2 regions of the Dietzia sp. UCD-THP genome follow, and region 2 is predicted to be linked to the other one. Evidence: riboswitches for the same ligand, from Rfam matches in the RefSeq annotation. Region 2 holds a riboswitch; the other holds the start of a gene.
The links. Region 2 has a riboswitch for cyclic di-AMP ahead of H483_RS22730 (C40 family peptidase). Riboswitches for the same ligand answer to the same signal wherever they lie in the genome.
Positions count from the first base shown of each region.

Region 1 (10,084 bases), on a different contig from region 2:
TGAACGGCATGGTGACGATCGTGAGGAAGGCCGGGAGCGCGATCGCGAAGCGCGTGAAGTCGATGTTGACGATCTGCGACATCATGAGCGCGCCGACCACCACGAGCGCGGGGGCGGCCGCCTCCACGGGGACGACCTCGTAGAGCGGTGTGAAGAACATCGCGACGAGGAAGAGGACACCGGTGACGATGTTCGCCAGTCCGGTTCGGGCGCCCTCGGCGATACCCGTCGCCGACTCGAGGAAGACGGTGTTGGAGGAGGATGAGGTGAAACCACCGGCGACGGCCCCGACGCCCTCGACCACGAGCGCGGTCTTCATGTTGGGCAGGTTGCCCTTCTCGTCCATGAGCCCGGCCTCTTTGCCCAGGCCGGTGAAGGTACCCATGGCGTCGAAGAAGTTGGCGAGCAGCAGGGTGAAGACGAACAGGCCGGCGGCCAGGGGGCCGATGCGGACGAACGCGCCGAAGAGATCCACCTGCCCGATGAGGGACAGGTTGGGCAGCCCACCCAGGGTCTCGGGGATCCCCGGGACCGCGAGGTTCCATCCGGTGGGGGACGGCTCACCGTCTACGAAGGACGGGCCGGCGTCCGCGACCGCCTCGACGATGATGGCCAGGACGGTGGTGACCACGATGCCGATGAAGATGCCGCCGCGCACCTGCCGGGCCACTAGGATCCCGCACAACAGGAGCCCGAAGGCGAACACGGCGGTCGGCCACGAGGCGATCGACCCCTCGATCCCCAGTCCCACCGGGACCGTGGTGCCCGCGGCGTCGGGGAGTCGACGCACGAAGCCGGAGTCGACGAAGCCGACCATGGCGATGAACAGCCCGATGCCCACCGCGATGGCGGCCTTGAGGTCCGAGGGGATGGCGTCGAAGACGGCCTTGCGGAACCCGCTCACCGCGAGGATGACGATAATGATGCCCTCGATGACGATCAACCCCATGGCCTCGGCCCACGTGACCTGCCTGGCGATCGTGACCGCGACGAGGGAGTTGATGCCCAGGCCGGTGGCGAAGGCGAACGGATAGCGGGCGATCGCGCCGAAGGCCACCGTCATCACCCCGGCGGTGAACGCGGTGACCGCGGCGATCTCGATGATCGACAGCTGGTTGCCCTCGACGTCGACACCCGAACCGAGGATCAGCGGGTTGAGCACGATGATGTAGGCCATCGCGAAGAAGCTGACCACCCCACCGCGCACCTCGCGGGACACGGTCGACCCGCGCTCGCTGATCTTGAAGTACCGGTCGACGGCCCCACCTACTGGGGTCCGCGACGGGGCCCCGGTGCTCTGCGACATCTGGAGACCTTCCTGACGGTGGTGAGGAACCGTCATAGAGTAACCGGCCCTGGAGCCTGCGGTAGCGTCGCGGTCATGACGGAGAGGCCGACAGAGCCGCAGGTGCCCCGGATCCCGGGTTACCTGCTGGACCCGCGGCCCGTCGTCCTCATCGGGACCCTCGCGTGGACGATCGCCCTCCTGGCGATGATGCTCATGGACGAGGTGGACATGCGCGCGGTCATCCTCTGCGCGGTCGGCGTGGGTGTGGGTGCGATCGGCACGCTGGTCTACGCGCTCCAGCGGCGCGCGGTCCTGCGCGGCAGCGCTGGGGCACAGGTCGGTCTCGACTTCGACCACACCTGAGCCGACCCCACCCGGGGCGTCTACGGGGTCAGACCTGGTCGGGAGTGGTCGCCCGACCCGTTTCTCCCGCCTGGTCCTGCGCCTCGGCCGCCCCGCGCGCCCGGGCGGCGGAGGCCGCCAGCTGCTGGGGAAGAACCACCACGTCCACGGCGGCGTCGTCATACGCCTCGGTCGCGGGCGCCGTGGACTCGGTGGCCACCTGCACCTCGCTGTGGGCGCCGCATCCGTACTGGAGATGAACCACCTGCCCGTCGGCGGAGTACTCGTTGGCGCACACCCCGAACATCGCCCCCAGCGAACCGGAGATCGGGAGCAGGAAGCCACAGGACCCGCAGTGGTGCTTGGCCCCGCGGGCGATCTCGGAGTCCGGCCCACGTGCGGCGGCCCATCGGGCGGCGGCGGCCGACCGGCCCTCGCGACTCAGGTGCCGGGGGCGTCCGAGACCCACGGGGCCGGCGACCTCGTCGAGCTCGTCGTCGCCCGTGAGGAGCTGCCCGGGGACCAGCCGCTCGTCGTCCTCGGCAGGGGGCAGGAGATCGCCCGCACCCAGATCGCCCGGCCGGATCCTCTTCTCCCAGGGCACCCATTCCGGGGCCACGACGGAACCGGGACCGGGCAGGAGGGAGATCTCGTCGACCGTCACCTCACCGCCGGGAACCAACGCCAACACGCAGGCCCAGTACCACCCCCGGTAACCGGCGAGGTCGGACGCGAACCGGTGCGTCGTGGTGAACGGCGCCTCGACGACGCTCCCCAGATGCTCTCCCACTCCGTCTGTCGCGAACTCCTCCACGGCGGAACGCGCCACGTCGACGCCCGAGGCCAGTCGCTCGCGCAGGGCCTCGTCGAAGCCCGAGGCCTGATCGGTGCTCACGGGGTCCGCCTCCTGATCCGTGTCTACCTCGGTGTTCACGCGACCCATTATGCGCGTCATCACCACGACGTCGCGGTTCGGCCCGGAGTACGGCATTCTTGAGCCATGCGTAACGTCCTCGGCACCCTCGGCCCTCTCGCCGTCTCACTCTCCCTCGTCGGTGCCGTCGCGGCGTGCACCTCGACGGGTTCCGACTTCGCCGGGAGCGCCACGTCCCCCGGCGCCTCCCTCGCGTCGTCGAGCATGCCCACCGGCTCCGGTTCCGGGTCCGGCGACGCGGCCGGCGGACAGGTGCCGGTGGGCCCGGCCGAGCCCCGGCCCGTACGGGGTTCGGTCGAGGTCGTCCGGACCCTGCCGCACGATCCTGAGTTGTTCACCCAGGGTCTGCAGGTGGTGGGCGACGAGATCTACGAGTCGACGGGTGAGTTCACCCGCTCGCAGGTGCAGCGCCGCCCGCTCGCCGGCGGCCCGCCCACCGTCTCCGTGCGGATGGCGGACGACGAGTTCGGCGAGGGCCTGGCCGTCACCCCGGACACCCTCTGGACCCTGACCTGGACCAACGGGATCGCCCACAACCGGGACCCCCGGACCCTCGAGGTGCGCTCCGAGGTGCCGTACGTGGGCGAGGGCTGGGGCCTGTGTCACGACGGCGAACGGCTGATCATGAGCAACGGCTCCGACCAGCTGACCTTCCGCGACCCCGTCACCTTCGAGCCCACCGGCACGGTCTCGGTGACCTCGGGGGGCACACCCGTGGTCCGGATCAACGAACTCGAGTGCGCGGACGGCACCGTCCTCGCCAACGTCTGGATGACGGACGAGGTCATCCGCATCGACCCCGCCACCGGCGCGGTCACCGCCATCTACGACGCCTCGGCGCTCGAGCGACCCCGGCCGGCCAGCCGGGAGGCGGTTCTCAACGGGATCGCCGCGCTCCCCGGTTCGGAGAACGTGCTGCTCACAGGGAAGTTGTGGCCGACGATGTACGAGGTGCGCCTCATTGGCTGACCGCTCCCCCGGGCCGACCCGTCGAGCCGCGGCCACCGTCGGCCGGGGCGTCCGGCGGGTCTTCCACGCCGACGGGGCCGACAGATCGGGCCTGTCGCAGCTGAGTTACGTCACCGTCGCCAACTTCGCGTGCGACGCGATCCTCGCCGTCGCCCTGGCCAACACGTTGTTCTTCTCCGCCGCCACCGCCGAGTCGCGGAGCAACGTGGCCCTGTACCTCCTCGTCACGGTCGCCCCGTTCGCGCTGATCGCCCCAGTGATCGGACCGGCCCTCGACCGGCTGCGGAGCGGGCGGCGCCTCACGGTGTCGTTGACCTTCACCCTGCGGGCGGTGCTCGCGGTGATCCTCGCGCTCAACTTCGACTCCTGGCTGCTGTATCCCCTCGCGCTGGGGATGCTCGTGCTGTCCAAGACCTTCGGCGTGGTCAAGGCGTCGATCACCCCGCACGTCCTGCCGCCGGCGCTCGACCTGGTCCGGACGAACTCCCGGCTGACGGTGCTCGGCCACGTGGGCGGGTCGTTGATCGCAGGGGCCCTCGCCGGTGCCGTGTCGTGGGTGTGGGGCTCCGACGCGGCCCTGTGGCTGCTCGCCGCGGTGGCGCTGGTGACGGCGTACATCGCGATGACCATCCCCGCACACGCCGAGGCCTCGCTCGACGAGGAGTCGGCGACCCTGCGCGTGGACCGGGGCCGCCCGCTCGTCAGCGGGCTCAAGGCCGTTCTCACCCGGCCGCTGGGCCGTCAGGTCCTGGCCAACCTCTGGGCCGTGTCAATGGTCCGGTTCATGACCGGCTTCCTCACCCTGTTCCTCGCGTTCGTGGCCAAGGCCCAGGAGAACGCCACCGCGGTGGAACAGGCCGGGATGCTCGCGATCGCCGGTGCGGCGGGAGGACTCGGCACCTTCGTGGGGAATGCCGTGGGCGCCCGTCTCCCCCTGGGCCGACCGGGCAGGATCACCACGACGGCGGCGGGCGCCGCGTTGTCGGCGGCGGTGGTGGCGGCGGTCCTCGGCAACATCTGGGCCGCGACCCCACTCGCACTCGTCGCGGCGGTGAGCAGCGCGCTCGGCAAGGTGGCGCTCGACGCGTCGATCCAGACGGACATCCCGGATTCCGCGCGGTCGTCGGCGTTCGGCCGGTCCGAGACGGCTCTGCAGCTGGCGTGGGTCGCGGGCGGTGCGCTGGGGGTCCTCCTACCGCCTGATTTCACCGTGGGCTTCGGCGTGATCGCGATCGTGGGCTCCCTGTTGTTCGCGCAGTCCCTCCTGACCGGGCGCGGATCCACGCTCGTACCGGGGCTCGGCGGCAACCGACCCCGGTTCCCCGGAGCGCCACGTGACCCCCGTGCGTTCGGCGCACGCCTGCTCGGCAGAATGGAGGAGTGAGCTTCCGCAGCGTTGCCCCCGCCTCCGGCCCCCGCGTTCGTCCAGTCACGTGGGCGATCCTGGCATGGGTGATCATCATGATCGCCGCCATCGTGGGGGCGTGGCAGGGCTCGGCCTCTCGCCACGGGTCGGTGCCGTCTATCACCGTCGCGACCGACCGCGATCACGTCGAGGTTCCTCCGTTCGCGGCCACGGACCTCGACGGCACGAGCTACGCCAATCCGGTGGGCCGGTTCACCATCTCGGGTGAGCACACGCTCACGATCCGGCTCCCGGTCGAGCTTCGCCGCGCCACACTCGACGTCTACGAGGTCCGCGCGGACGGGTTCCGCGAATACACCGTCGAGCCCGACGGACCCGGCGAACTGCTCGTTCCTGTCTCCCTGCCCGACGAGGGACGAATCGAGGGGTTGGCGCTCCGGGCGGTCGCGCTCGTCTACGCCGCGGACGGCTCGGAGACGATCCTCAGCGGTGAGTGGTCGGTCGGGTTCGACTACGCGGACTGACCTTGCCGGTTATGCGTCCAGTTCCCGGGCGACCGCGCGGAGAACCGACGCCACGCGGCTCGACACCTTGTGGTCAGGACGGTGGCCCCGCCGCAACTCGGGCTGGACGGTCGACTCGAGCACCTTGATCATGTCCTCGACCATCCCGTGGAGCTCATCCGGGGAGTGCCGTGGGCCACCCCGGTGCGCTCGGTCCTGCGCGACGGTGGGCTCCTCGTGAACGACCACCCGGAGCGCCTGAGGGCCACGCCGACCGGAGACCATGTCGAACTCCACCCGCTGGCGGGGCCGGAGCGTGTCCACGCCGTCAGGAAGGGCGTCGGACCGGACGTAGACGTCCTCCCCGCCCTCATGGGACAGGAAGCCGAAACCCTTCTCCGCGTCGTACCACTTGACCCTGCCACTGGGCACCGCGAACCACCTCTCCACACGATCGCGCACAGGTGCGACCGACGATCACCACGACGCACCCGAGCCTACCCTCGCCGAGGTGGTGGTTCGGTGCCCCCACCGGGCCGGTAGCCTGCCCGGTGTGACCTCAGATGCCCGACCCCCGGCCGACGACCCCGACCCCTGGACCCCCCACGCGGTGGAGCCCGCCCCGGTCCGCCCCCGACGCCGCGGTCTGTTCGTCGCCGCCCTGGCCGTCTTCGCCGTCGGAGTGGTGTTCACGATCTTCGCCGCACTCACCCCGTTCGTCCTGGACCGGGACGCACCCACGTTCCTCTATGTCGGCGCGATGGTGTTCACCCCGGTCGGGTTCCTCATGGGTCTGCTGTACGCCATCCTCGGCTCGCGGCCCCCGAGGGCGTGACGGAACCCACACTTCCGCGAATCTCCAGGTAACGAGCGGATAACACTGATAGCCACCCTTCTGCGTGACCTGGTTTTATCTCAGAATGGTGACGATCCGGCATCAACCCGCTACTGTTCGAGTCAGACTCGTCAGCGAGTTGGCATCGGACGCACCACCGAACCCCGCCCTGCGGCCGATGCGACATTGACCGTTACCGGGCGGGGACGGGGGACCCGATCAGGGCCCTTCCCGGGCCGGCGACCACAGATCGCCTTGGGGTCAAGCCGCCATGTGCGGCCGGGCGCACTCGTCCGAACCCGACAGCTCACCCCGTAGGCACAGAGTGAAAAGGACTGACGCGTATATGACCTCGTACACCGGACGCCACCGCGCTGCCGCCCCCGCCTTCGCACCCAGGACGGCGGTGAAGGTCGTCCTCGCGGGCACCGCTTTCTCCGCCGCCGGGCTCGCCCTCGCCCCGGCCGCCAACGCGGCCCCGGACTCCGACTGGGATCGTCTCGCCCAGTGTGAGGCCGGCGGCAACTGGGCGATCAACACCGGCAACGGCTACCACGGCGGACTGCAGTTCTCGCCGAGCACCTGGGCGGCCTACGGCGGCACGCAGTACGCGCCGACCGCCAACCAGGCGACCCGCGAACAGCAGATCGCCATCGCCGAGAAGACCCTCGCGGGTCAGGGTTGGGGAGCGTGGCCCGCCTGCTCGGCCAAGCTGGGCCTGAACTCCGCGCCGACGCCGCGCGACCTGTCCAACCCGGCGCCCGCCCCGGCCCCGGCTGCGCCCGCCGCTCCCGTGGCGATCACCGCCGCCGATCACGTCGCGACCCTCACCGCGTTCGCCGAAGGCCGCGGTCTCGCGCTGCCGATCACCGATGGCTACCAGGCCAACAAGGACCTCATCGACGCCGCCTACGCCGACAACCAGGCCGCTGTGGACGACTTCTTCGCCACCTACCTGGCGAACTGATCCGGGTCGGACCGCCCACGAGAACGGCCCGCCACCCCCTCTCAAGGGGCTGGCGGGCCGTTCTGTCGTCTATGCCGACGCCGTCACGCCGACGTTCGACACCGGTGGGCGGGTCAGCGGGACGGCAGGGTCCTGTTGACCACCGTCTCCGGATGGACATAGTTCAGGCGCTCCTGCGGCAACGGGAAGATCTCCTGCCCGAAGGGGGACAACCCCCCCGCCACGAGCGCAGCCAGTTCGGTCACCGGGTGCTCGCCGAACGAGGCGTCGGGCCATCCCGGGTTGTCGTAGGTCAGTTTCTTGGCAGCCACGTGGACATCATCTCACCTCGAGCCCGATCCGTCAGCACCTGGGTCGTACACCACCGCCACCGGTTCCCGCAGACGGCCACATCTCACTAGGCTGGTGCGGATATGTCGACCTCCCGCACCACGACCCGGCACCCCGCCAGCGGGGAACCCGATTTCCCCACCTGGCTGGCCGGACTGACCGACGAGACACTGGTGCGGCTGTGCGAGAGACGTGCGGACGTGGCCACCCCTCCCCCGGCGTCGCTGAGCGTTCTCGCCTCCCGGCTGCGGTTGCCCGCGTCGACCGCCCGCGCGCTCGGCACCCTCACCTGGCCGCAACTGCTCGTGCTGTCCACGGCCGCCGCGCTCGGTGCCGACTCCGGCCCGGTGCCGATCGGTGCGCTCGCGGAGCGTCTCGGCGCTGACCACGACGCCGCGGCATTCCGCGCGGCCGTGGACACCCTCCGTGAGCTCGCGCTGCTGTGGGGCGACCCCGCCCACGCCCGGATCGTCCCCGTCACCGCCGCGGCGATCGACGCCGCGCCGGTGACGGCCCCTCGTCCCGGGGAGCCCGTCGGGACCCGGCTCGACGCCGCGTGGAACGGTCTGTCCGAACGGGCGCTGGGGGTCCTCACAGCGGTCGCCCGCGGCCGCACGCCCGCGGGTTCCCTCGGGCCCGCCGCGTCGGAGACGGTCCGGGCAGCGGCCGCGGAGCTGGTCTACGCCGGCCTGGCCTCGACCACCGGTACCGCCGACGGCGAGGTGGTCGTACCCCGCGCCCATGCCCTGGACCGGGCCAGACACGGAGCCCGCGCGAGCGGCTCGTCTCTCCTCGACCTGCCCTGGTCGGAGCCGGGGACAGGGAAACGGAATTCCGCGGGTACCGGGTCGACGGCCGGGACGTCGTCCGCCGACGGCATCGACGCATCCGGGGGCGTGGCCGCCCTCGACCTCCTCCACCGCTGCGATGCGCTCATCGCGACGCTGTCCCTCCACCCGGCCGCCACCCTCAAGGCCGGCGGGGTGGGTGTCCGGGAACTCCGCCGGATCGCCCGGGCCGCCCGGGTGGGCGAAGCAGAACTCCCCCTTCTGCTCGAGGTCCTCGCCGCCGCGGGCCTGATCGCCGTCGGCGACACCGATATCGGTGAGACCGGGTTCGACTCGGTGTGGGCACCGACCGAGGCCGCGGACGTGTGGTCGGCTCGCGACCGCGCGCGGCGCTGGGCGGACCTCGTCCTGGCCTGGTGGTCGATGCCGCGCGCGCCGTGGCGGGTCGGTTCCGAGGTCGAGGGCGGCGGCACGGTCCCCGCCCTCGGCGATCCGGTGGGCCCACCCGCGGCGGGCGAGCGCGACCGGGTTGTGCGCGCCCTGGCCGGGCTCGAGCCCGGGGCCGCACCGGGTGACGACCTGGTGCCGGAGGTGGTGCGCTGGTTCTCACCGATGTGGTTCTCGCGGGCCGGGTCACGGCCCTGCACGGAGATCATCGCGGAGGCGAGGCGGCTCGGGCTCGTGGTGGGGACGACCGCCACCCGCGCGGCCAGGCTCCTGGTCTCCGGTCCCCCCGCCGCCGCGGCCCCCTCGCTCGACGACCTCGAGCCCATCCTTACCGCGGCACTCCCCGAGCCCGTCTCGGAGGTGATCGTCCAGGCCGACCTCACCATCCTCGCCCCCGGGCCACTCGTACCGGATCTCGCGGCGGACTTCGACCTCCTCGCCGACGTCGAGTCCGCGGGGGCCGCCACCACCTACCGGGTGACCGAGACGTCTCTGCGTCGGGCGCTGGACTCGGGACGGACCGCCGCCGGGATCAGGGAACTGCTCGCACGGACCTCGGTCACCCCGGTCCCGCAGTCTCTGGACTACCTCATCGAGGACGTGGCGCGCAGGCACGGCCGGCTCCGGGCGGGCGCCGCGCTGTCGTTCCTGCGATGTGACGACCCGTCGCTGGTGGCGCAGGTCCTTGGCTCGCCCGTGGTGGAGAGGTGCGCATTGCGCTCGGTCGCCCCGACCGTCCTCATCTCCCAGGCCCGTCCGTTGGACCTCGTCGAGGCGCTCCGAGAGCACGGATTCGCCCCGGTCGTCGAGGACACGTCCGGGGCCGTCGTCGCCCTCACCCGTCCGGTGGCCCGCATCCGCGCCGCCTCCCCCGGTCGGGCTCCCCGCGTCCCGACGCGGGTGGCCACCCCCTCGGAGCTCCGTACGGCGATCGCGGCGATGCGCTCGGCCGACCGCGTGCGCGCGGCCCGTGGCCCCTCGGGGGGCGGGTACTCCGGTGAGGCCGCCATCGCCCGCCTGCACGAGGCCGCCGGGTCGGGCACCGCGGTGACGGTCTCGGTGGTCGACGCACAGGGGCGTTCGACCTCCCGGCTCGTCGTCCCGGTCTCCGTCGCAGGGGGACGGATCGAGGGGGTCGAGCCCGACTCCGCCGAGGCCGTGAGCCTGCCGTTGCACCGCGTGATCTCCGTCTCGGACGTCGACCCGACACGCTGAGCCGGATTCCGGGACACTGGAGGGTCGGGCCCGGTCGGGCCCGCGACAACCGAGGAGAACAGACGTGAGTGGTGGACCGCTGATCGTCCAGTCGGACAAA
Region 1 is NZ_KB714651.1:74,468-84,551, forward strand. Features, by position in the region: gene H483_RS31200 (NCS2 family permease) at 1-1,306, opposite strand, end outside; gene H483_RS31205 (DUF2530 domain-containing protein) at 1,382-1,651, shown strand; gene H483_RS31210 (DUF3027 domain-containing protein) at 1,680-2,573, opposite strand; gene H483_RS31215 (glutaminyl-peptide cyclotransferase) at 2,631-3,533, shown strand; gene H483_RS31220 (MFS transporter) at 3,526-4,917, shown strand; gene H483_RS31225 (DUF2771 family protein) at 4,914-5,423, shown strand; gene H483_RS40455 (cold-shock protein) at 5,433-5,834, opposite strand; gene H483_RS31235 (hypothetical protein) at 5,956-6,237, shown strand; cyclic di-AMP (ydaO/yuaA leader) riboswitch at 6,416-6,572, shown strand; gene H483_RS31240 (transglycosylase family protein) at 6,584-7,204, shown strand; gene H483_RS31245 (hypothetical protein) at 7,318-7,515, opposite strand; gene H483_RS31250 (helicase-associated domain-containing protein) at 7,618-9,984, shown strand; gene H483_RS31255 (DNA repair helicase XPB) at 10,049-10,084, shown strand, end outside.
Region 1: another riboswitch for cyclic di-AMP. It lies ahead of H483_RS31240 (transglycosylase family protein); the one in region 2 lies ahead of H483_RS22730 (C40 family peptidase).

Region 2 (10,084 bases):
CTCACGTAGGTGACGGCGTCCGTGGACTCTCCGATCATCCTGAGCACCTGCCGCGAACCAGGCAGCATCGACCACCCCACCTCGTGACCGTGGGTGCTGGCGACGATGCGGGTGACGGGACCCTCCCGCAGGACGGGTGCCATCGCGGCCAGGGGTGCCGCCGCACCGAACCACACCGTGCTCGCCCCGAAGTCCGAGGCCAGTCTCCGGGCCCGCTTCGCGAGATCCGGAGTGGGCAGAAGCATCTCCGTCGGGACCCGCTCGACCAGATAGGGGCGGGAGTCGTCGTACTCGATCGAGTCCCGGCCCCGGAACGTCGAGGCGAGGACCGCCACGTCCTCCGGGTCCAGGTGCGCCAGGTAGGTCTCCAGGTATGACTGGATACCACCGGGCCGCGGCGGGTAGTCGTTGGTGATCAGCAGGGTCTTCGTCATCACATCCGAGACTGCCACACCGCCCGGGGATCTCCTGCCCGGCGCCCATGGGTCAGTAGCGACGGATCCCGCTGATCGGCATGGCGTCGACCTTCTCGAGCTTGACCGGCACCCCGTAGGTCGGCGCGTGGAGCACGAGTCCGTCGCCGGCGTACATGCCGACGTGGGTCGCACCCGCGTAGTAGATGACGAGGTCTCCGGGTCGGATGTCCGCCATCGCGACGGGCGCCCCCGCCACCGCCTGCGCCTGACTCGACCGGGGAAGCGCCTTGCCCTCCTGCGCGTATGCCCACACCATGAGGCCGGAGCAGTCGAACTCGGACGGTCCGGTCGCCCCCCAGGAGTACGGGGCACCCAGCCGGGTGAGGGCCACGTTCAACGCGGCCGTGTTGACACCGTCGATCGCCGGGGCGACGTACCCCGGGGGCACCAGGGGACCGCCGGCCCAGAGTGCACGCTGCGCGTCGGAGAGAGCGTCCACACGACGCCTCACCTCGTCGATCCGCACCCTCATCTCGTCCGACCGCCGATCGAGGTCGTCCGCGCGTCGCTGGGCGTCCCGGGCCGAGGCGCGCGCGACCTCCGACGCAGCATCCGCCTCCAGGCGGAGACGGGCGGCCTCCGCCGAGGCGGCCCGCGAGGAGTCGAGGGCACTGGTGGTGGCGCCCGAGAGCCGCTGCAGGGTACCGAGCCGGTCGACCAGATCTCGTGGACTCTCGGCGAGGACGGCGGCCCGGGTGGCACCGGTATCGCCCCCGCGGTAGCGGATCGTCGCGAGTCGGTCGACGAGCGACTGGTCGCGCGACGCCCCCACATCGGCGACGACGGCGAGTCCGGCGGCCACCCCGGCCTCGCGCTCGCGCCGCTGCCGTTCGGCGTCGGCCCGCTCCAGATCCGCCCGCGCGAGGTGCAGCTCCTCCCCGAGTGCCCCGGCCTCCGCGGACAGCCTCGCCAGCTCGACCAGATCCTCACCGGGGGCCTCGCCCGACGAGGCGGGTCGTTCCTGCGCGGTGTCCTGGGCCGGGCCCGCCGTACCGGTGCTCTCGGCCCCGACCGGGCCCGCCGTCCCGGGATCCACGGTCTGGGCCGACACCGTCTGGGCCGACGCCGTCTGAGCCGACACCGTCACGCCGCCGGAGCCCAGGAGGACCAAAACGACAACGGTCAGGGCGACCGACCGGACTCTCTGGGTCATGGGTAGATGCGGCGCTCTCGGATCGTGTGTCGGTGACGAACGGAGCGCGACGGATGTCGCGTCATGCTCCGTGGACGGGATAGTCGTGATCGAGATAGTACAGACGACGAACCCCGCCGACACCGGTTACGTGACCGGGGATCGGCGGGGTCCGCTGGAGAGCGTCTGCGGGACGACTCAGTAGTAGCGGGTCGCACCGTAGAAGGGCATGGAGTCCAGCGGCGCGTAGCTCACCGAGGTGCCGGAGTACGGGGCGTGGACGACCTGGCCGTTGCCGGCATAGATGCCCACGTGGCTGGCGCCGCTGTAGAACGCGACGATGTCCCCGGGCTGCAGGTCGGCCTTGGCGACCTGGGTGCCGCCGCCGATCTGGGCCTGGCTGGTACGCGGGATGGAGATTCCCGCCTCCTTGTACGCCCACGAGGTCAGGCCGGAGCAGTCGAACGAATTGGGGCCGGTGGCGCCCCAGGCGTAGGGCGAGCCGACGCGGGTGCTCGCGGCGTCGAGGATGCGCTGGCCGGTGGAGATCTCCGGCGCCGGGGTGGCGAACTCGACGGGGGCGGCCTGGGCTACCGGGACGAGGCCGGCGGGCAGGGCGATGCCCTCTGGGAGATCGACGGTGACCTGTGCGGGCACACCGGGCAGACGCAGTTCGACGGGCACGTCGACGGTCACCGGTGCGGCGGCCGCGGTCCCGGCGCCTGCGACGGCGGCGCCCGCTGCGAGCAGTCCTGCGGTGGCGACACGGCGCCCGGTCGAGCTGGCCTTGATGCTGTGGGCTCCCACGAGAGTGATTTCCTCTTTCTTCCTGGACACCGACCGGGTTAGCTGACGGGTTCGGACACGGAAGTCTGTCCTACGCCCCGACCTCTCGGCCGTCGGGCGATTCACCCCAGTGGAACGTGGTTCCCCGGTGCGCCGTGGTGGCGCTTTGGTGGCGACCCCGGCCCCCACCGGTGGGCGGGTGATGACTTCCGAGGTCTCGAAAAGGTTACGAAACCATCTCGCCGAAGTCCAGTCCATCCGCTAAGCGGCCGATTCGGCACCCACGATCTCGAGCGTCGAGACCATCCCGAGCGCCATGAGCACCTCGATCGCCGAACGCACCTCGGGCTCGAGAACATACCCGCACGACTCCTCGGAAAGTGCATCTAGCTGCACCTCTTCGGACAAGAGCACGGAGACGACACAATCCTCGCACCCGCCCGGCCGGGCCGGACACCGTGAGCAGTCCATCGAGAACATGATCTACATCACACTCCGTCCTGGGCGTGTTGCCCATTCGTTACCGGGCCGCGATTTGCGGCTCGGGGCAGACCGTAACGGCCGGGTACGACACCGCACCCCTGGGACACCCACCGCCCGCAACGGCGGCCGGTGGACTGCGGGGCGCGGACCGCGGGGTGCGGGGTGCGGGGTGCGGGGTGCGTCGGACGTCTCTGTCGGACCGGATCGTTACCGTGTGCGCCATGCCCTGCCCCCCGACTCGAGAACTGGCCCGCTCCCCGGGGGCCACGGGGGTCCAGGCCGCCTTCGACGAGCTCGAGCCGATGCTCTCCGAGGTGACGTTCGTCGTCGTCGACCTGGAGACCACCGGCACCCGGCCGGGAACGGATGAGATCACCGAGCTCGGCGCGGTCCGGGTACGGGGTGGCGAGGTCCGGGCCGAGCTGTCCACCTTCGTCGCCATCAACGGCCCGCTGCCGGGGCACATCAGCAGGCTCACCGGGATCGCACCCGTCGATCTCGTCGGGGCCCCTGCACTCGGTGAGGTGATGGCGACGTTCCTGGAGTTCTCCCGCGGCGCCGTGCTGGTCGCCCACAATGCCCGGTTCGACCTCGGATTCCTCCGCGCCGCCGCCGAGTCGACCGGCCACCAGTGGCCCGATCCTCCGTCGGTGTGCACCCTCGCCCTGGCCCGACGCATCCTCCATCGAGGCGAGACCCGTGGGCACCGCCTCGGCGAACTCGCCTCCCATCTGGGATCGACCGTCGAGCCGAACCACCGGGCGCTCCAGGACGCCCGCGCCACCGTCGACGTCCTCCACGCACTGATCTCCAGGGTCGGCGACTGCGGGGTGTCGACGCTCACCGAGCTCCGTTCCTATGACGGTCGCCTCGCCCCCGCGGTCCGGCGCCGGGCCTCCCTGACCGAGTCGCTCACCACCGGCCCCGGCGTCTACCTGTTCCGCGACGCGTCGGGCGGCGCGCTGTACGTGGGGTCGTCCATATCGGTCCGGCGCAGGGCCCGCTCCTACTACTCCGGAGCCGATCCGCGCGGCAGGATGCGGTCGATGGTCGGCCTGGCCGAGAGCGTCGAGTCGGTGCCGTGCGCGCACCTCCTGGAGGCGTGGACCGTCGAGGAGCGGCTCATCGACTCGCTACAACCGCCCTACAACCGACGGTCCAGGTCTCCACGCCGAGGATGGTGGCTCTCCCCGCCGTCGGGACGTGCGATCCGGGGGCACGTCACGCGGGCCCCGGAACACCCGTTCGCCCTCGGACCTTTTCGGAGAGCCGAGGACGCCAGGGCCGCATGGCTGGATCTGGCGGATGCCGCCGGTTCGCCACCCGGCGACGAGGAATGGGAGGCACTGGTCACCGGCCGGGACTCCACGGCCGTGAGGGCGATGGTCGACCGGGTCGACTCGCTCGCCGCGGGCGGAGCCTTCGAGCGCGCGGCCCGGCTGCGAGATCGCGCGGCGGCGCTGGTCCGGACCCTCGCCAGGCACCAGGAGCTCTCCGCCACCGCGGGCCTACGCGAGCTCGTCCTGGCCCAACCCGCGCCCGGGCGCACCTGGGCGGTGGCGGTCGTGCGTCACGGTCGTCTCGCCGGTTCGGGGACGGTGCCCGCCGGAGCAGCTCCCCTGCCAGTGATCGACTCGCTCAGGGCGGGCGCCACGACAGTGCAACCCGGCCCCGGGCCGTTCGCCGGAGCCAGCGCCTCGGACATCCGCAACGTGCACAGGTGGATCGATTCCGGACCCACCCGCATCGTGTCGGTCACGGGGTGCTGGGCCCTGCCCGTCGACGGTGCCCACACACTCGCCGAGTGGGCGGATCGAGCCGAGCAGGCGGCGTCGGCGAGAAGTGGAGCGGGTGTCAGGACCGTGCGGCGCTGAAGGCCGCCCACCTGTCCAGGAGTCGGGCGGCCTCGCCGTCGTCGACCGCCTTCGCGGCGCGCTCCACTGCCGACCTCATCGCCGGCACGAGGTCCGCACCCCGCTCGAGACCGTCGAACGCCACCAACGCCGCCGCGGAGTTGAGCAGCACCGCGTCCCTGACGGGACCTCTCACTCCCGACAGGAGCTCCCGGGCCACCGCCGCGTTGTGTCTCCCGTCGCCCCCGCGCAGTTCCTCGACCGCGCACGTGGCCATCCCGAAGTCCCCGGGCGCGATCTCGTCCTCGTCCACGTGGCCGTCTGCCACCCGCAGCACGCGGGTTGGTCCGGTCATCGTGATCTCGTCGAGGCCATCGGAGCCACGCACCACCAACGCCGATCTACCGCGGAGCGCGAACACCTCGGCCATCACGGGCATGAGGCGCTCGAACGCGCACCCGATGAGGTTGGCCGTGGGCGCTGCGGGGTTGGTGAGTGGCCCCAGAACGTTGAACACCGTGGGGATCCCGATCTCCCGGCGGGGTGCGGCGGCGAATCGGAGCGCCGGATGGAACACGGGCGCGAAACAGAAGGCCACACCCACCTCGTCCACGCTCCGTGCGACGTCCTCCGGTCCCAGGTCGATCGCGACGCCGAGAGCCTCGAGGACATCGGCCCCTCCGCTCTTCGAGGACGCCGCACGGTTGCCGTGCTTGACCACGGGCACCCCGCAGGCGCTCACGACGAGAGCGGACATCGTCGAGATGTTGACCGTTCCCTGTCGGTCGCCACCGGTCCCGACGATGTCGACGCAGGGCCGGGAGGTCGGAACCCGACGGGAGTAGTCCAGCATCGTCGAGGACAGGGCGTCGAGTTCCGGGCCCGTCACACCCTTCATGTCGAGCGCGACGCCGAACGCAGCGATCTGGGCGTCCGTCGCGAGACCCTCCATGATCCGGGACATCGCCCAGCGGGCGTCAGCCGGTTCCAGGTCCCGGCCCGACGTGAGCGTGCCGAGTACCCCGGGCCAGGACCGGCCCTCGTCGAACGCTGCAGAACTCCCCACGTGTCCCGACCTCTCTCTGGATCCCGGCGGCCCGCCAACCTCGGGACCGCGCACCGACAATCGTGCCACCAGCCACCCCACCGGTGCCCGCGGACTCCCATCTCCGGGCCCCTGAGGTCGACCGCCAGAAAGGCTGAGAAGCCCCTGATACCCCTGCACGGGGTGCGTCGTCGGACGCCGTTCCCGGGAGTTCTAGGAACGACCTGCGAAAACACTGTGGGGACACGCCGAAATCGGGGGTCCCTGCAGCCTCCGCCCACCTCAGGGGTCATACTTGGCCTCGTGACGAGCGCAGTGGATAACTCAGGATCGGCGATGGCTCAGCGCGTTCATTCGCTGAACCGTCCGAACATGGTCAGTGTGGGCACCATCATCTGGTTGTCCCAGGAGTTGATGTTCTTCGCGGGACTGTTCGCGATGTACTTCGTCTCCAAGGCGAACTCGGGAGGTGACTGGCCCTCCTACCCGACTCACCTCAACGTCCCGTTCGCTCTGACCATCACGGCGATCCTCGTGGCGTCCTCGGTCACCTGCCAGATGGGCGTCTTCGCCGCCGAGCAGGGGGACGTCTTCGGCCTCCGCCGCTGGTACATCATCTCGGCCCTGATGGGCACGGTCTTCCTCATCGGGCAGGCCTACGAGTACTACGAGATGTACCTCGAGGGCACCACGATCTCGTCCAGCGTCTACGGCTCGGTCTTCTTCATCACCACCGGTTTCCACGGCCTCCACGTGGCGGCCGGCGTCCTCGCGTTCGTCGTCCTCGTCATGCGGACGACCATGTCCCGGTTCACTCCCGCCCAGGCCACGGCGGCCATCGTCGTGTCGTACTACTGGCACTTCGTCGACGTGGTCTGGATCGGCCTCTTCGTCACCATCTACTTCATTCAGTAGTCAGCTGGCCGCAGGACGCTGCGTCCAGCAGGTCCCAACTCCAAAGGGAACTCACAATGAACTCACCTCACCCACCCGCTGCGGACACGCCGTCGCCGGAGCCCGCGGTGAACCCGGCACGTCCGGCCTCGTCGAAGCGTCGCCGCAAGGCGACCGGCGCGCTCGTCATCGCCGCCGGTCTGCTCGGTGCCGGGGCCATCGCCACGGCGGTCGTCCCCGAGCCCCAGGTGGCAACGGCCCAGCAGGACCAGGCCGCGCTCATCGCCGAGGGCAAGTCGATCTACGACGTCGCGTGCATCACCTGCCACGGGCAGAACCTGCAGGGTGTCGAGGACCGTGGTCCGTCGCTGGTCGGCACGGGCGCGGGGGCGACCTACTTCCAGGTCCACTCCGGCCGTATGCCCGCCGCCAACAACGAGGCCCAGGCCGAGCGGAAGAAGCCGCGCTACAGCGAGCACCAGATCATCGCGCTCGCGGCGTACGTCGACCTCTTCGGCGGTGGCCCCGAGATCGTCACCGATCCCGACGGTTCGATCGCCCAGGAGTCGCTCCTGGGCGCCTCGGGCGAGGCCCGGGCCGAGGAGATCGCGCGTGGTTCCGAGCTCTTCCGCCTCAACTGCGCCTCCTGCCACAACTTCACCGGTCGCGGTGGCGCGCTGTCGGCGGGCAAGTACGCCCCGATTCTCGATCCTGCCAACGAGCAGGAGATCTACCAGGCGATGCTCACCGGGCCGCAGAACATGCCCAAGTTCTCGGACCGGCAGCTCACCCCTGACGAGAAGAAGGACATCATCGCCTACATCAGGGACACGGACTCCAAGGTCTCGCCCGGCGGTTACGCGCTCGGCGGGCTCGGCCCCGTGACCGAAGGTGTGGCCATCTGGCTAGTCGGCATCGTCGCCCTCATCGGTGCGACCCTCTGGATCGGATCCCGTTCATGAGTGAGACCCCCAAGAACCCGTCCGCCGCGGACCTCGACCGGATGAGCGACGCCGAGCTCGTCCGGTTGGGAACCGAACTCGACGAGGTCGACGTCCGATTCCGGGAGGGCCGGTGGCCGGAGGGTGTCACCACCCGAGCCGAGAAGCGCGCCGCACGCGTCGTCACCACGTGGTTCGCGCTGTCCGCGGTCCTCGCGCTCGCCTTTGCCGTGATCTACATCGCCTGGCCGTGGGAGTACCGCGGGCAGGGCGAGGACGGCTACTGGCTCTACATGATGTACACGCCCCTCCTCGGCCTGACGATCGGGCTGTCGATCCTGTTCCTGGGCTTCGGGGCCGTGCAGTTCACCAAGAAGTTCATCCCCGAGGAGATCTCGGTCCAGACCCGCCACGACGGGCCGTCCGAGGACATCGACCGTCGGACGATCGTCGCAGGACTCAACGACTCCTGGAAGACCTCGACCCTCGGTCGCCGCAAGGTCATGGGCGGGTTCCTCGGTGCGAGCGTGGCGCTCATCGGGCTGTCGGCGATCCTGCCTCTCGGTGGCATGATCAAGAACCCCTGGCGCCGCGGGGAGATGACCATCGCCGGAGACGGCACCCTGCACACCACCGGATGGACCCTCGCCTCGGACACCCGACCGGACGGACTCCCGGCCGAGAAGGTGTACCTCGGTCGCGACACCGGCAAGGTCTTCCCTGACGGACATCCCCCCGCGGGCGAGGGGCGGCTGGAACGGATCCACGTCGAGGACCTGGCGGCCGGCGGGCTCGAGTCGGTCTTCCCGCTACCCGCGAGCGCGCTGGGCGACTTCGAGGAGCACATGCACTCGATTCACGGGGCCCGGAACTCGGTCATGTTGATCCGTTTCCGCCCGGCCGACTCGGCCAAGGTGATCAAGCGCAAGGGCCAGGAGAACTTCAACTACGGCGACCTCTACGCCTACTCTAAGATCTGCACACACCTCGCATGCCCCACCTCACTGTACGAGCAGCAGACGCACCGCTTCCTCTGCCCGTGCCATCAGTCGCAGTTCGACGCGCTCGAGTACGCGAAGCCGATCTTCGGCCCCGCCGCGCGCGCACTGCCGCAGTTGCCCATCGCGGTTGACAGCGAGGGATACCTCGTCGCCAACGGTGACTTCATCGAGCCGGTCGGACCTGCCTTCTGGGAGCGTCGTTCATGAGTAACAACACCAAACTCGCGGAGGTCGGGAACAATCTCGACTCGCGATACACCATGGCCAAGGGCATGCGCCGGCAGATCAACAAGGTCTTCCCCACGCACTGGTCCTTCCTGCTGGGCGAGATCGCCCTGTACAGCTTCATCATCCTGCTGATCTCGGGTGTGTACCTCACGCTCTTCTTCGACCCGTCGATGTCGAAGGTGATCTATCAGGGCGCCTACGCTCCCCTCAACGGTATCGAGATCTCCCGGGCCTACGAGACCGCGCTCAACATCTCGTTCGAGGTCCGTGGCGGGCTCTTCGTCCGTCAGATCCACCACTGGGCGGCGCTGCTCTTCGTCGCCTCGATGGTCGTCCACATGATCCGGATCTTCTTCACCGGCGCGTTCCGTCGCCCGCGTGAGGCCAACTGGGTCATCGGCTGTGTACTGCTGCTGCTGGGTATCGTCGAGGGCTTCCTCGGCTACGGCCTGCCGGACGACGTCCTGTCGGGTACCGGTATCCGGATCACCTCGGGCATCATCGTCGGACTCCCGGTCATCGGGACCTGGATGCACTGGATGATCTTCGGCGGGGACTTCCCCGGCGATCTCCTGATCCCGCGCTTCTACATCCTGCACGTGCTGATCATCCCCGCCATCATCCTGGCGCTCATCGCCGCGCACCTCGCGCTGGTCTGGTACCAGAAGCACACGCAGTTCCCCGGGCCCGGCCGCACGGAGAACAACGTCGTCGGCGTCCGCATCCTCCCGGTCTTCGCGGTCAAGTCGGTCGCCTTCGGCGCCATCACCGTCGGCATGCTCATGCTCTTCTCCGGCATGTTCACGATCAACGCCATATGGAATCTGGGGCCATACAACCCGTCCCACATATCCGCCGGCTCGCAACCCGACTGGTACATGCTGTGGACCGAGGGTGGCGCCCGCGTGATGCCAGCGTGGGAGATCTACCTGGGCAACTACACCATTCCCGCAGTGCTCTGGGTCGCGGTGATGCTCGGCGCGATGGTCGCGATCATGTTCCTGTACCCATGGATCGAAGCCAAGCTCACCGGCGACACCGCGCACCACAACCTGCTCCAGCGTCCGCGCGACGTGCCGGTTCGTACCGCGGCCGGTGTCATGGCCATCACGTTCTACGTGATCCTGGTGTTGATGGGATCCAACGACCTCATCGCCTATCACTTCAACATCTCACTGAACGCCACTACATGGGCGGGCCGGATCGGCCTGATCCTCCTGCCGCCGCTCATGTACTTCTTCACCT
Region 2 is NZ_AOSR01000013.1:54,670-64,753, forward strand. Features, by position in the region: gene H483_RS22720 (glycosyltransferase family 4 protein) at 1-434, opposite strand, end outside; gene H483_RS22725 (NlpC/P60 family protein) at 487-1,629, opposite strand; gene H483_RS22730 (C40 family peptidase) at 1,807-2,415, opposite strand; cyclic di-AMP (ydaO/yuaA leader) riboswitch at 2,429-2,576, opposite strand; gene H483_RS22735 (hypothetical protein) at 2,656-2,808, opposite strand; gene H483_RS22740 (DEDD exonuclease domain-containing protein) at 3,099-4,751, shown strand; gene trpD (anthranilate phosphoribosyltransferase) at 4,732-5,796, opposite strand; gene H483_RS22750 (heme-copper oxidase subunit III) at 6,079-6,690, shown strand; gene H483_RS22755 (c-type cytochrome) at 6,747-7,631, shown strand; gene H483_RS22760 (ubiquinol-cytochrome c reductase iron-sulfur subunit) at 7,628-8,818, shown strand; gene H483_RS22765 (cytochrome bc complex cytochrome b subunit) at 8,815-10,084, shown strand, end outside.